One region of the Stenotrophomonas sp. YJH_SMC_69 genome, then DNA from elsewhere that is predicted to be linked to it. Evidence: riboswitches for the same ligand, from Rfam matches in the RefSeq annotation. Region 1 holds a riboswitch; the other holds the start of a gene.
The links. Region 1 has a riboswitch for glycine ahead of AC5P8F_RS04105 (trimeric intracellular cation channel family protein). Riboswitches for the same ligand answer to the same signal wherever they lie in the genome.
Positions count from the first base shown of each region.

Region 1 (7,767 bases):
AGGCGGTAAGGCCGCACGCAACAGGGGTCGGATCCCTTTCCGCGGGAAAGGGCTCTGACCCCGTCAACAAACATGGAGCGCCATCCGCGCATGACGTGGATCTACTTCCGGCAGAAGTCCTCCTTCCTCGCGGTGTCCGCAATCTGCGCGGTACTCCAATGCCGGGTGATCCAGATCGCCAACGCGGTGCTGCTGAGATGCCAGCGCAGCATGCCGCGCCGAGGTTGCCGCCACAGGTGGCGCCGGGCAATCCAGAAGGCCTCCCGCTCCACTTCAGGCACCTTGTTCTTCATCCCGTCCTTGTCGAAGAACTGGGCGGTGAAGCGCCAGGGGTTCATCGGCTGGTATCCCGCCCGTGGCTCACCGCTGCACGCAGCCACGCCACTGGGCGCGCGGTCGGCCGGCTTCGGCCGACCGTCCACCAATGCCAGCCCGAGCAGATACAGCAGGCCAGGCAGCAGCGCGATGCCGGCGACCAGCACGACGACGGAGATCCATGCGTTGCCGGCGGCACGCATCGCTCAGTGCGCCTTCGGTTTCGGGTACCACAGTGCGTTGACGATGACCCAGCGCTGGTCGAAACGCCCCATGTGGAAGTAGTCGACGAACCACGGGGTTTCCAGCCGCACCGAGGCCGCGTTGCCGGTCACGTCCAGCACCGTGCAGCGGCGATCCCATTGATCCTTCGGGGTCTTCAGCGCGCCCTGTTTCGTCAACGAGACCAGCTCTTCCTTCGACATCCGGCGCAGGCCCAGGCGCTCGTCGGGTGTATCGCCGAGCACAGCGCGCTTGGCCAGGTCCGGATGCAGGGAACGGGCGACGCGCTGCGGGTCGGCCTCCAGCTGGCCATCGACGTAGTCGTGGCAGGTGGCTTCGATGGCCGCGATCGTGGCGGCGTCGGCGGCAGGGCTCGTTGATGCGGAAAGCGCGAACAGCAGGGCAATCGTGGACATCCGGGTCTCCGGCTCTGGGCGCGGGGCGATCATCGCATGGGCCGGGTAGCCCATCCACGCAGGGCGTGGATCTACTGTAGAGCCGAGCCCGTGCTCGGCTCCCGCATCGGGCAGACGGAACAACAGCCGAGCGTGGGCTCGGCTCTACAGAAGCGCAGGATCCGTTGCCTGCAGCCAGGCCAGCTTGCGTTCGCGGGGCTGCTGCTTGAGTTGCCACTCGGCCCGCGAGGCGGCGGCCCGGTCCGGGTATTCGCGCACGGCCAGCACGCGCAGCGGCGGCCGGGCCCGGGTGTAGCGCGCGCCCTTGCCGGCCTGGTGGGCGGCGAAACGCGCCTCCACATCGGTGCTGATGCCGGCGTAATAGCTGCCATCGCGGCATTCGAGCAGGTACAGGAACCACGGGCGGACGGACGAGGCCATGCCTGGATTATGCCGTGCTGCACTGCAGCGGATATACTGGCACCCGAATGCAGGAGAGAGGCGCCGCGCTGGCGCCCGCCGAAGGCGCAGGCTCCCATGATCGCTCAGGCCGGTGGGCTGGAATCCCACCAACCATGCATTCGACTCGCCGAGCTGGAGAGAGGTCACCGGGCATGCCCGGGACGATCCGCCGAAGGGGCACGCGGCCCATGCCGCTGAACTCTCAGGCAAAAGGACAGCGGGAGCGGCACCGGTCATCGTCCCGTCATTGCGCAGGCAGTGGCGGCGGTCGCGCATGGCCGGCCCCACCGCGCCCGGAGCCTGTCCCATGCTGCTGTCCATCATCTACCTGATCGCCATTTCCGCCGAAGCCATGACCGGCGCACTGTCCGCCGGCCGCCGCCGCATGGACCTGTTCGGCGTGGTCATGATCGCCTGCGTCACCGCCCTCGGTGGCGGCTCGCTGCGCGACATCCTGCTCGGCCACTATCCGCTGGGCTGGGTGAAGCATCCCGAGTACCTGGGCTTCACCGTATGCGCGGCGCTGATCGCCACCTGGGTGGCGCGCTGGATGCACCACTTCCGCCGCACCTTCCTGGTGCTCGATGGCCTGGGCCTGATCGCCTTCACCCTGATCGGCTGCTCGATCGCGCGCGAAGCCGGCCATGCAATGCCGATCGTGCTGATCGCCGGCATGCTGACCGGCGCGTTCGGCGGGGTGCTGCGCGACATCCTCTGCAACGAGGTGCCACTCATCTTCCAGAAGGAGCTGTACGCGATCATCGCGCTGCTGACCGGCGCGGCCTATCTGTTGCTGCTGCACTGGGGCGTGGCCGATGCCACCGCGATCCTGTGCTGCCTCGGCGGCGGCTTCGCGTTGCGCCTGCTGGCGATCCACTACCGCTGGGAAATGCCGAAGTTCGTGTACCACGACGAAGTGCATTGAGCCTCTTCGTAAAGTCGAGCCATGCTCGACTGCTCTTTGCAGCAAACCAACGCGCTTCGCGCGCAGGTCGGGCATGGCTCGACGCTACAGGAAGCGGTATCACCACCCCGGCGATGTACCTGGCGCTGTCGCTCATGCGCAGCGCCAGGCGCATCGCCGGTGCAGATGGGCCGGCCTCCAACTCTGACCGGCCCTGATCGCGGCCGCACCCCCGCAGGCGCTGGCCGCCATCCACACACGTGCCGCACTCAGGCGGTTTCGATCAGGCTGCTTCGGACACCTTCACGTCGCGACGGGCGCGCACGGCCGCAGCCAGACGCTCCAGCACCGTCACGGTGGTGTCCCAGTCGATGCAGCCATCGGTGATGCTCTGCCCGTAAACCAGCGGCTGGCCTTCCACCAGTTCCTGGCGGCCACCGACCAGATGGCTCTCGATCATCACGCCAACGATGCGCTGTTCGCCGTCTTCCAGCTGAACAGCGATGTCCTCGATCACCTTCGGCTGGTTCTCGGGGTTTTTCAGGCTGTTGGCGTGGCTGGCGTCGATCATCAGGCGCGTCGGCAGCTTGGCCTTGGCCAGCACCTGGCAGGCGTCGGCGACGCTGCCGGCGTCGTAGTTCGGCTGCTTGCCGCCACGCAGGATCACATGGCAATCCGGATTGCCGGTGGTCGACACGATGGCGGTGCCGCCCTGCTTGGTGACCGACAGGAAGTGATGCGGATTGGACGCCGCACCCACCGCGTCAGCGGCGATCTTCACGTTGCCATCGGTGCCGTTCTTGAAGCCGACCGGGCACGACAGCCCCGAGGCAAGCTCACGATGCACCTGGCTTTCGGTGGTACGCGCGCCGATCGCGCCCCACGCCACCAGGTCGGCGATGTACTGCGGCGAGATCACATCGAGGAATTCGACACCGGCCGGCAGGCCGAGCTTGTTGATGTCGCGCAGCAGGCCGCGGGCGATGCGCAGGCCCTTGTCGATCCTGAAGCTGCCGTCCAGGTCCGGGTCGTTGATCAGGCCCTTCCAGCCCACCGTGGTGCGCGGCTTCTCGAAGTACACGCGCATGACGATTTCCAGTTCGCCGGCCAGCGCGTCGCGCAGCGGCTTCAGGCGCTGGGCGTATTCGATGGCGGCCTTCGGGTCGTGGATCGAGCACGGGCCCACCACCACTGCCAGGCGGTCGTCACGGCCGTGCAGGATCTGGTGCAGGGCCGCGCGCGAGGCGCTGACGGTGTCGGAGGCTTCATCGTCACAGGGCAGCATCGCCAGCAGCTGGGCAGGCGGTGTCAGCGGTTCGATGGTGCGGATACGCAGGTCGTCGGTGTGCGGGGGCATTGCAGGAGATCTCCGGAACGTTGGGGTCCCCAGCGTGGCGGCATGAAAAAAGCCGCCAGGTTCGCTGGCGGCTTTCGGGAATGCGTCTGAAGCTTTCTTCAGGGTGAGCGCAGTCCTTCCTCCGCCAGTGGCTTCGGAAAGTAATACCAGTAAAAGCGGGTGGCGGCTGCGTTCATGGGGTGTATTGATAGCACAGCTTTTGCGCAGTGCAAAATGTTTCATCCGCAACCGGGGGTGCGGTTCAGCGAGGCGCGCGCCAGCGCTGCCCACGCGGCAGCAGCCACGCAAAGCTGCTCATTTGCCATGCACTTCCACGTCCAGCAGCAGGCCTTCGTGGATGTCGGCCCAGCGCTCCAGCACGCGGTCCAGCTCCTGCCTGGCCTCGTCCAGCTGCTCGGGATTGAGCAGGGAACGGGCGGTGTAGAGGTCGGAGACCAACCGCCGCAGGGCCGCCTCCGGGATGGCCACCGACGGCCCTTCCCGCCCCGGCAACTGCAATGCCGGGCTGTCGCCAAGCGGGCCGAACAGCGTGACCTGGAGCGTGCTCTGCATGATCAACTTCCCTGCGGATGGACATGGGCAATGTCCTGTTTACCGCGTCCGGGTGACAGGCGCATGTGCCATGCGCGTCCGGAGACGCTGCTACAAGGCGGCCAGGTCGGCAAGGTGCTGCCCCATCCCATCGTCTGCGCCGACGGCGTTGATGGTGGCGAAGTACTGATGCCAACCGGTGGCGGCAATGCCGGCCACCAGCGCATCGGCGTCCGCGCGGCTTGCACAGCGCCAGACCGCATAGAACTGCTCATCGCTGCCGTGCTGTACGCCCCTGGCAATGCGGCCCATCGCCAGCAGTGTGATGCGGACTGGATCGAACTGCTGCATGCCTGCACCGATACGGGCGAAGAAGGCATTCCGCTGCTCGGGCTGGAGCGTGGTCCAGGCGGGGGTGGCGGTATAGAGCTCGATGAAGGTGTGCGACATGCTGCTTCTTCCTTGAAGGTTTGGGGGGGTGCCGGCCAGCGGCCGGCACTACCGGAGCGAGCGCATGGCGCGTTTGCGGATGTAGGCATTGGCATCGCCACGGTGCTGCTGTTGCCAGCGCGCGCACAGCGCACGCAGCCACTGCGGCTGTGTCTTGCCGGCATCATTGAGCCAGTTGCCGACCGAGTCCTGCACATAGCGCTCCGGGTCGTCGGCGAGTGCCTCCAGCATCGCCTCTGCAAGTTCCGGCTGCCGCTTGAACAGCGCGACATGTGTGGCCCACACGCCGCGCGGGCGCAGCGCTTCGCAGGCGAAGCGGCGCAGGTACGGCGATCCTTCCTGCGTCCATGGTTGCAGGTACTCCAGCGCCTGCAGTGGTGCGGCAACAATGTCGGCACGCAGCGCCAGCCACGCCCATTCGCGCACGCCGAAGTGCGGGTCGTCAGCCAGTGGCCGCATCGCCTGCAGCTTGGCCGGCAGCGTCGCGTCGGCGTCGCCGCCGATCAGGTAGCAGGCCCAGCCACGCACCGTGTCTGACGCATGCGCCTGCCAGCGCGCAGGCTCCCCCTGTCCGGCTTCGTGCAGCAACCGCGCCGCCAGCGCCATGCGCTGGGTGATGCCCTTGCCTGAGGCGTCGCGCATGCATTGCAGCGATTCCGGCTCAAGGGCAGGCGCCACCACCTGCAGCAGCGCGGTGAAATCCACGGCCAGGCATTCGGCCAGATGGGTGGCAGCAGCGCTGCCACTGTTGAGTGCATGCAGCCTTTGCGCAGGAACGGGCGTGCTCATGCTGCCGATTCCCGCCCGCCGTCCGTGTGCTGCCAGACCTTGTGCAGCAGCTGCGACAGCTGCTGCTGTTCACCCGCATCCAGGCCGTCGAACAGGCCGCTGATCCATTGCGTGTGCTGCTCGAACAACGACTCGGCCAAGCGCTTTCCCGGTGCGGTCAATACGATCTGCAGACGGCGGCCATCCCCGTCATCGCTGCGACGCTGCAGCAGGCCTTCACGCTGCAGGCCATCGAGCAGGCCGCTGATGGTGGCACGGGTCACGCCAGCACGCTCGGCCAGCAGGTGCGGCGGCAGCGTGCCACCGGCCCCGTGCAGCAGGAACAGCACGACGAAGCGGCCCTCGCTGAGCCCATGCGGTGCCAGCCGCGAGGCGCAGTCGCGATCGATCGACGAGGACAACGAGAGCAGCTGGAAGCACAGGCGCAGTTGCGCGATGTTGGCGTGGCCGCGTCGCTGCGATTCCTCCAGCAGGGCCTGATGCTTGGCTTCGATCATCTCACGAACACGATATGGTTAGGCGCCTAATCATATCACCGGATAGCCGCCACCTGTAAATCACAGCCGATATCAGGGGAGCTTTCCCAGCAGCAGGCGCGCGATCAGCCCGCCACCCTCGCGGTGCAGCAGCTGCAGTTCGCCTGCGTGACGCCTGGCCACGTTGGCGGCCATGGCCAGTCCCAGCCCGGTCCCACCGGTAGCGCGACTGCGCGAGCTTTCGCTGCGCTGGAACGGTTGCAGCAGGCGGACACGATCAGCTTCGGCGATGCCCGGTCCGCGATCCATCACATCCAGCTGCACCCCATGTCCCCACACGGCGACATGCAGCTCCACGGCGCCCGCGTAACGCTCGGCGTTGTCGATGAGATTGTCGACCGCGCGCCGGAGCAGCAGCGCATCGCCATGCCACGGCAGCGTATCCGGGCACTGAAGCGAAATGTCGACCCCGCGCAGCAGCGCCCCTTGCAGGCATTCCTGCAGCAGGGCAGCCAGATCCAGCGAGCGCATCTGCAAGGGCTGCAGCTCGCCGCGTGCATAGTCCAGCACCTGCTCGATCATCGCGTCCATGCGTTCGATGTCCGCCACCATCCGGGCGGCCTGTGGTGCGGGAGCGAACTCGGCGCGCAGGCGCAGGCCGGTCAGGGGCGTGCGCAGGTCATGCGCCACTGCCGCCAGCATATGGGTCATGTCCTGTGCCTGGACCCGCAGGCGTTCGCGACCGGTGCTGATCGCGGCGGCCAGCATCTGCACTTCGCGTGGGCCATCGTCGGGCAATGGCGACTCGGCCTGCAGGTCGACGCGTGCGCTCGCTTCGGCCAGGCGCCGCAGCGGGCGCCCCAACCGGATCGACGCCCACGCCGCCAACGGCGCCAGCAGGATCGCACCGCCCAACAGGGCGAGCATCACCTGGCGGCGCCAGGCCGCCAGGTCACTATGGTCGCTGCCGACCACCCGCCAGCGGCCGTCGGCCTGGCGCATCCCCAGTTCAAACGGCGGCCACTGCATCGCGGTCAGCAGCGCGGCCTGTGATTTCAGCACGCCAGCACGACCGGAGGCGTCCAGTACCGCGCCACCCTCGATGACCTGCACATCGGGCGCCCTGCCCTGCCCCGTCCATGCCAGGCGTACATCCTCGGCCGGCATGCCCATCTGCGCGGCCGCCAGCTGCGCGAGCCAGTCGCTGGCGCTACCTTGGGGGGGCGCGTCCTGCGTCGCCCTGCGCAATCCCAGTGACGCCGGCGCCTGTTCCCCACGCAGTACCTGCATCGCATGGTCCAGCCGCATCGGTGGCGGCGCGGGCCGGGGCATCCAACCCACCACTGCAACGCTGGCCAGGGTTGCCAGCAGCAGGCTGGCCAGCGCCAGCATCGCGATCCAGCGAGTGGTCGACCACCGGCTGCTCACAGCACCTGTACCTCAGCGTCGAAGCGATACCCTTCCCCGCGCAGTGTCTGCACGAGGGCTTCTGCCCCGGACGCGGCCTGCCCGAGCTTGCGGCGCAGGCGGCTGATCGCGAGGTCAATGGCACGGTCCACGCTGTCACTGGCTTCTCCGCGACTCAACTGCAGCAGCTGCTCACGCCCCAGCACCCGCCCGGGACGTTCGGCCAGCGCCAGCAACAGGGAAAACTCGCCACGACTCAGCACCAGCTCGGCACCGTCCGGTGCGAACAGGCGACGCTGGTCGGGCAGCAATCGCCAGCCATCAAACCGCAGTTCGCTGGCCACCTGCGTGCGCAGCTTGTCCTGACGGCGCAGCAGTGCGCGTACCCGCGCCAGCAGTTCACGCGGATCAAAGGGTTTGGCCAGGTAGTCGTCCGCGCCCATCTCCAGGCCGATCACG
Region 1 covers NZ_JCAFTS010000002.1:208,859-216,625, reverse strand. The annotation lists gene AC5P8F_RS04125 (NAD(P)/FAD-dependent oxidoreductase) at 1-9, shown strand, start outside; gene AC5P8F_RS04120 (hypothetical protein) at 102-518, opposite strand; gene AC5P8F_RS04115 (nuclear transport factor 2 family protein) at 522-953, opposite strand; gene AC5P8F_RS04110 (GIY-YIG nuclease family protein) at 1,098-1,373, opposite strand; glycine riboswitch at 1,414-1,503, shown strand; glycine riboswitch at 1,517-1,622, shown strand; gene AC5P8F_RS04105 (trimeric intracellular cation channel family protein) at 1,702-2,319, shown strand; gene AC5P8F_RS04100 (3-deoxy-7-phosphoheptulonate synthase) at 2,582-3,655, opposite strand; gene AC5P8F_RS04095 (hypothetical protein) at 3,950-4,207, opposite strand; gene AC5P8F_RS04090 (DUF6616 family protein) at 4,298-4,636, opposite strand; gene AC5P8F_RS04085 (DNA alkylation repair protein) at 4,685-5,425, opposite strand; gene AC5P8F_RS04080 (MarR family winged helix-turn-helix transcriptional regulator) at 5,422-5,922, opposite strand; gene AC5P8F_RS04075 (sensor histidine kinase) at 5,995-7,293, opposite strand; gene AC5P8F_RS04070 (response regulator transcription factor) at 7,326-7,767, opposite strand, start outside.

Region 2 (7,767 bases), on a different contig from region 1:
GACAAGGCCGAAGTGGGCAACGGCCTGATCGCCGCGCACCTGCTGGGCAACATGTGGCAGCAGGACTGGTCGAACCTGTGGGACCAGCTGGAACCGTACCCGGGCGCCGGCAGCCTGGACATCACCGCGGCGCTGGAGAAGCAGTACCAGACCAACCTGAGCGCGGCGCTGGCCAAGGCCGGCAAGGATGCCAACGTGGCCGCGCAGTACAAGGCGCAGCGCGAGGCCGAACTGCGCACCGCCAAGCAGATGACCGAACGCGCGCAGGACTTCTACGTGTCGCTGGGCATGCCGTCGCTGCCGCAGTCGTACTGGGAACGCACCCAGTTCATCAAGCCCGATGACCGCGATGTGGTCTGCCACGCCAGCGCCTGGGACATGAACATGGAAGGCGACGTGCGCACCAAGATGTGCATCAAGCCGAACGAAGAGAACTTCACCACCATCTACCACGAGCTGGGCCACATCTATTACGACCTGGCCTACAACCCGCTGCCGCCGCTGTTCCAGGGCGGTGCCAACGATGGGTTCCATGAAGCGATCGGCGACACCATCGTGCTGGCGATGACCCCCAAGTACCTCAGCTCGATCGGCCTGGTCGATGCGCCGACCGAAAGCCGCGAAGCGGTCATCAACAACCAGATGCGCATGGCGCTGTCGGGCGTGTCGTTCCTGCCGTTCGGGCTGATGATCGACCGCTGGCGCTGGGGTGTGTTCGATGGTTCGATCACCGCCGACAACTACAACAAGGCATGGTGGGACCTGAAGGCCAAGTACCAGGGCGTGGCGCCTGCCAGTACCCGTGGCGAGGAGTTCTTCGATCCGGGCGCGAAGTACCACGTGCCAGGCAACACCCCGTACACCCGCTACTTCCTGGCGCGCATCCTGCAGTTCCAGTTCTACAAGGGCCTGTGCGACGCGGCCGGCTACAAGGGCCCGCTGCATGAGTGCACCTTCTACGGCAACAAGGAAGCCGGCCAGAAATACTGGGCGATGCTGAGCAAGGGTGCCAGCCAGCCGTGGCAGGCCACGCTGAAGGAGCTGACCGGCACCGACAAGCTCGATGCCGGCCCGATGATCGAGTACTTCACGCCGGTCAACGAGTGGCTGAAGCAGCAGAACGAAGGCCAGATGTGCGGCTGGCAGGCCAACGCGGCACCGGCGGCGAAATGAGAAAAGGGGCGGGTCCGCAAGGATCCGCCCCTTCCTGGTAGTGCCAGGCCGCTGGCCGGCAACCACGCGATGAAGACCCCGCGGGCAGCCGGCCAGCGGCCGGCTCTACCGGAATGCCTGTCAGCTGTCCTTCTTCGCCGCCATCGCCGCGGCCAGGTCCGCCTTGAACTCCTCGAAGGTCTGGCCCTTTTCCTTCGCTTCGGCCTGTGCGGCGTCGCGCAGCGCATCGGAGTACATCAGGCGCACCGGCGTGCCGTTGCGCTCGTGCAGTTCACCGGCCTGCATGATCAGCGCCAGTACCTGCGCGGCGGAGTCACTGTGGCCGGCGATACGGCCGTCCATGCCCAGCACCCATTCGCCATCGCGGCGCACGACACCGGCCAGCAGGGTGCGCTGCGCGTCGCGCAGTTCCGCATGCGGCTCCACCGGCGAGGCCTGGGCAGCGGCCTTGTTGGCGGCCTGCTTTTCCTGGCGACGGCGCTGGTCGCGGCGGGTCTTGGAGCTGGTGGACATGGTGCGGTACCGCTGCGAGGGGGGCGCAAGGATAGCGCACCCCGCCCGCCACACCGCTTCACACCCCCTCAGTCCAACACTTTCCCGTGCCGCCAGTAACCCATGAAGGTGATCGTGCGGCGGTCCAGCCCGCACTCGCGGACCAGATGGCGACGGATCGCCATCACCGCTCCCGCCTCGCCTGCCACCCAGGCATACAGCGGCCCCGCCACGCTGGCATCGGCCTGTTCCCAGAGAATCTGCGCGTCGACGTCGATCTCTTCCAGTTCTTCGCCAGCGACCACGCTCGAGGCGGCCAGGCGCGCCTGCACCGCCTGCAACAGGGGCGCCCCGTACGCCGCCCGCCCGCGCGGCAACCAGACCAGCTCGGCCGTGGCCGGCGCCTTCAGGCGAACCGCATCACCGGCCTGCGCCACTTCCAGCAGGGCCAGCGTACGTGGCGGATCCACCCTGGCCGCCAGTTCCTCAAGAATGCCGGCCACTGCCGGCAGCGCGGTCTCGTCAGCCACCAGCAGCACCTGGCCAACGCCGGCCGGCGGCTTCCATTCCCAGCCCTCGCTGCTGTCGGCGCAGTCGGCATCCGGGGCCAGCAGCACCACGCGGTCGCCCGGCCGTGCATGGATGGCCCATCGCGAGGCCGGCCCGGTCTCGCCATGCAGCACGAAATCAACATCGACCTCGCCCTGCTCTGCACGCAGCTGGCGGAGGGTGTAGGTGCGCATCGGCGGGCGCTGATCGTCCGGCAGGGCCCGATAGCGTGGGTACCAGTCCTCGCCGCTGGGGACCTGCGGCACCTCCTGGCCGGGCAAGGGGAAGAACACCTTGATGCGCTGGTCCGGCCCTCCGGTCGTCATCCGCGCCACATCGGCACCGGTGAACACCATGCGGTCCAGGGAAGGGGAAAGAACGCGGCGCTCCTTCAGCGCCACCTCGAACAGGCGGTAGGTCTGCTGCGCAGCCATGGGGAACCTCATGCAACGACAGTGGATCGGCTGGCTGTCGTGCACCTGCGCACCGGCTGGCTGGAGTGTCCAGCCTAGTCCGGCGGTTTCCCGTCGCAAGCGTTGCGGGCGTCGTAGCCTGCCCTACCCCTGCGCGCTGCTCAGTGACCCGTGCAGGCTGCCTGCGCCGCGCGTTCGCGCCGGTGTTCCCAGTACCAGAACACGAAGCCGGCGCCGAAGAACCCAGCCTGGCCCAACGCCAGGTGCAGCGGGCTGGCGCTGAGCAGCGGCGACACCACGCCGGCCACCACGGTGCTGATCATCAGCTGCACGAAGGCCTGCAGCGACGAGGCCAGGCCGCGCTGGTGCGGGTACATGTCCAGCACCGCCAGCGCCAGGATCGGGAAGATCAGCGCCATGCCCATGCCACCCAGGAAGATCGGCAGCACCGCCCACGGCAGCACGAACTGCGGCGCCAGCGCCACGTAGCCGACGTTCAGCAGCACCGACAGCGCGCACAGGCCGAAACCAATGGATACCTGGCGGGTGGGCGTGGTGTGCCCGGCCATGCGCCCGGACAGGAACGAGCCGGTGGTCATGCCGCCGATGGTGGGGATGAACAGCCAGGCGAAACCGCCCTCGCCCAGGTGCAGGTGTTGCATCACGAACACCGGTGCCGAGGAGATGTACAGGAAGATGCCACCGAAACCGATGCTGCCGGCCAGCGCCAGGCGCAGGAAGCGCGGATTGAAACCGATGCGCACGTAATCACGCATCAGCACCCGCGGCGACAACGGAACGCGCGCTTCGAGCGGATGGGTCTCCGGCAGGTAGCGGGCGGTGGCCGCCAGCAGAACCAGTGCGAACACCACCAGGAACCAGAAGATCAGCGGCCAGCCAGCACCGCTGAGCAGGATCCAGCCACCGATGATCGGCGCGATCGCCGGGGCGATGCCGAACAGCATCGACACCTGGCTCATCAGCCGCTGCGCGTCGTGACCGTGGTACAGGTCGCGGATCACCGCGCGGCCGACGATCATGCCGACGCCTGCGGACAGGCCCTGCAGGGCGCGGAACCCCAGCAGCGTGGTCAGATCCGTGGACAGCGCACAGCCGACCGAGGCGCCGACGAACACCACCAGGCCGCCGAGGATCACCCGCTTGCGGCCCCAGGCATCGGACAGCGGGCCGTGTGCCAGGCTCATCAGGCCGTAGAACAGCAGGTACACGCTGATGGTCTGCTGCACCGCCACCTCGTCCACCGCCAGGCGCTGGGCCAGCTGCGGGAACGCTGGGAAGATGGTGTCGATCGAGAACGGACCGAACATGGCCAGGCCGGCGAGCAGCAGGGCCATGCGGCGGGTGGAAGGAGCAACAGCGGCGGTCATGGAGAAGGCGTCCGGCAGGGCCATGCGCGGCACGCACGGCGGGCGCCAGTCCCCTGCAGCAGGGACGGCGCCAGATGAATTCGGGTATCCGCCCATCATAGGTGGGGATTGCGCCTGATGCCATGCAGCAGTGCACAAAACGCACGGGCGGGCCATCGGCCATTCAGGCGCCGCGGCCGGGCCCGCAGGCGGCTGGCGCGCCCGCAACGGGCTATAATCGGCGGGCAACACGGTGGGAGAAGCGGAACACCGCTGCCGAAGGCGCAACGCCCGTAATCGCTCAGGCCCGATACCACCCGTAACACAACTCTGGAGAGACCGGTTCGATCCGGCGCCGAAGGGGCACGAAGCCGCGGTTTTCCGCGCTTCCAAACTCTCAGGCAAAAGGACAGAGGGGCGCCCCGCAGACCGCCGACCGGCGGCTTGTGCCCGTGCGTGTGCCCTTTCCTGACGGATCCTTCGCCATGTCCCAGAACACCCCTTCCCTGCGTGAGCTCGAGCACCACAATGCGTTCGTCGAGCGCCACATCGGCCCCAACGATGCCGAGATCGCGCAGATGCTCGACGTCGTCGGCCACGCGTCGCTGGATGCGATGACCGATGCCATCGTACCGGCCAAGATCAAGTCGCCGGCGCCGCTGGCACTGCCGGAATCGATGACCGAAGTGCAGGCACTGGCGAAGATCCGTGCGATCGCCGACAAGAACACCGTGCTGCGCAGCTTCATCGGCCAGGGCTACTACGGTACCCACACGCCGAACGTGATCCTGCGCAACATCCTGGAAAACCCGGCCTGGTACACCGCCTACACCCCGTACCAGGCCGAGATCTCGCAGGGCCGCATGGAAGCGCTGATCAACTTCCAGACCCTGTGCGCCGACCTCACCGGCATGGAAATCGCCAACGCCTCGCTGCTGGACGAAGCCACCGCCGCAGCTGAAGCGATGACCCTGGCCAAGCGTTCGGCCAAGTCGAAGTCGGACACCTTCTTCGTGCACGACGCCGTGCACCCGCAGACCCTGGAACTGCTGCGTACCCGCGCCGAGCCCATGGGCATCGTGCTGCGCGTCGGCACCCCGGCCGAGGCACTGGAAGCAGAAGCCTTCGGCCTGCTGCTGCAGTACCCGGACACCTTCGGCCAGATCGGCGACTACAAGGCGCTGGTCGAGGCCGTGCACGCGCGCGGCGGCCTGGTGGCCGTGGCCACCGACCTGCTGGCGCTGACCCTGCTGGCCGCCCCGGGCGAATGGGGTGCGGACATCGTGGTCGGCAACAGCCAGCGTTTCGGCGTGCCGTTCGGCTTCGGCGGGCCGCACGCCGCATTCATGGCCTGCCGCGACGCCTACAAGCGCTCGATGCCGGGCCGCCTGATCGGCGTCTCGGTCGATGCCCAGGGCAACCCGGCCTACCGCCTGACCCTGCAGACCCGCGAGCAGCACATCCGCCGCGAGAAGGCCACCTCCAACATCTGTACCGCACAGGTGCTGCTGGCGGTGATGGCCTCGATGTATGCCGTGTACCACGGCCCGGAAGGCCTGACCCGCATCGCCCGGCGCACCCACCGCCTGGCCTCGATCCTGGCCGCCGCGCTGCGCGAGGCCGGCGTGCAGGTCGGTGGCGACTTCTTCGACACCCTGCATGTCACCGGCGTGCACGCCGATGAGATTCACGCCAAGGCCCGCGCCGCCGGTTACAACCTGCGTGCGATCGACAGCGACTCGGTCGGCATCAGCCTGGACGAGACCGCCACCCGCGCCGACGTGGTCGCACTGGCCGCCGTGTTCGGTGCGCAGGCCGACGTCGACGCGCTGGATGCCAGCACCGCCGATGCGCTGCCGGCCGGCCTGCTGCGCCAGTCCGCATTCCTGACCCATCCGGTGTTCAACACCCACCACAGCGAGCACGAACTGCTGCGCTACCTGCGCTCGCTGGCCGACAAGGACCTGGCGATGGACCGCACGATGATCCCGCTGGGCTCGTGCACCATGAAGCTCAACGCCACCGCCGAGATGATCCCGGTGACCTGGCCGGAGTTCTCGCAGATCCACCCGCTGGTGCCGGCCGACCAGGCGCTGGGCTACAAGGAACTCATCGACACGCTGGAAGCGATGCTGGTGGAATGCACCGGCTATGACGCGGTCAGCCTGCAGCCGAACTCCGGCGCGCAGGGCGAGTACGCCGGCCTGCTGGCGATCCGCGCCTACCACCGCTCGCGCGGCGAAGGCCACCGCGACATCTGCCTGATCCCGGATTCGGCGCACGGCACCAACCCGGCCTCGGCGCAGATGTGCGGCATGAAGGTGGTGGTGACCAAGACCGATGCCAACGGCAACGTCGACGTCGAGGACATCCGCCTCAACGCCGAGAAGTACAGCGACCGCCTGGCCGCGATCATGATGACCTACCCGTCCACGCACGGCGTGTTCGAGGAAGAGGTGGTGGAGATCTGCGAGATCATCCACAAGCACGGCGGCCAGGTGTACACCGACGGTGCCAACATGAATGCCCTGGTCGGCGTGGCCAAGCCGGGCAAGTGGGGGTCGGACGTTTCGCACCTGAATCTGCACAAGACCTTCTGCATCCCGCACGGCGGTGGCGGCCCGGGCGTCGGCCCGTGCGCGGTCAAGGAGCACCTGGCCCCGTTCCTGCCGGGCAAGCTGGGTGACAACGGCCCGGTCGGCATGGTCAGCGCGGCCAGCTTCGGCAGCGCCTCGATCCTGCCGATCAGCTGGATGTACATCGCAATGATGGGCCGCGACGGCCTGCGCAAGGCCACCCAGGTCGCGCAGCTCAACGCCAACTACATCGCCAAGCGCCTGGCCCCGCACTTCAAGACCCTGTACACCGGCCGTAACGGCCTGGTGGCGCACGAGTGCATCCTGGACGTGCGCCCGCTGGAGAAGACCAGCGGCATCGGTGCCGAGGACGTGGCCAAGCGCCTGATCGACTTCGGCTTCCACGCCCCGACCCTGAGCTTCCCGGTGGCCGGCACGCTGATGGTGGAGCCGACCGAGAGCGAATCGCTGCACGAACTGGATCGCTTCATCAACGCGATGATCCAGATCCGCGAGGAGATCACCGCGATCGAAGACGGCCGCCTCGACCGCGAGGACAACCCGCTGAAGAACGCGCCGCACACTGCCACCGCAGTGACCGCCAGCGAGTGGACCCACGCCTACCCGCGTGAACTGGCCGCCTTCCCGCTGGCCAGCCTGAAGCAGAGCAAATACTGGCCGCCGGTGGCGCGTGTCGACAATGTGTACGGCGACAAGAACGTGATGTGCGCCTGCATCCCGGTCGATGCCTACAAGGATGATGAAGTCGAGGCGTGATTCCTCACTGCATCGGTAAAGAAAACGGCCCGCGCAAGCGGGCCGTTTTCATGGGGCGTGTGGACCAAGGCCCACACCCACAAGCATCCGATCACGGGTCCGGCATCTGCCCCAGGCTCAACTGCCACGACACGCCAAAGCGGTCCTGCACCCAGCCGTAGCGATTGCTGAAGTCATAGTCGCCCACCGGCATCAACCAATGGCCGCCCTCACCCAGCACGCGTGCCGCGCGCTCGAACTGCTCGGCACCGGAACACTCGACGAACAGCGAGATCGACGGCGAGAAGGTAAAATCGTGCACGTCCAGGCTGTCGAAGCACAGGTAGTGGGTGCCACCGAGCAGGAAGATGGCCTGGCGGACCTGCCCCGGCACGCCGGCGCCGGCCCCCTCGGGATGGCGTTGCAGGGCCAGCAGCCGGA
Region 2 covers NZ_JCAFTS010000013.1:94,614-102,380, reverse strand. The annotation lists gene AC5P8F_RS18705 (M2 family metallopeptidase) at 1-1,173, shown strand, start outside; gene AC5P8F_RS18700 (hypothetical protein) at 1,294-1,686, opposite strand; gene AC5P8F_RS18695 (siderophore-interacting protein) at 1,755-2,648, opposite strand; gene AC5P8F_RS18690 (multidrug effflux MFS transporter) at 2,789-4,015, opposite strand; glycine riboswitch at 4,315-4,417, shown strand; gene gcvP (aminomethyl-transferring glycine dehydrogenase) at 4,480-7,347, shown strand; gene AC5P8F_RS18680 (VOC family protein) at 7,439-7,767, opposite strand, start outside.
Region 2: another riboswitch for glycine. It lies ahead of gcvP (aminomethyl-transferring glycine dehydrogenase); the one in region 1 lies ahead of AC5P8F_RS04105 (trimeric intracellular cation channel family protein).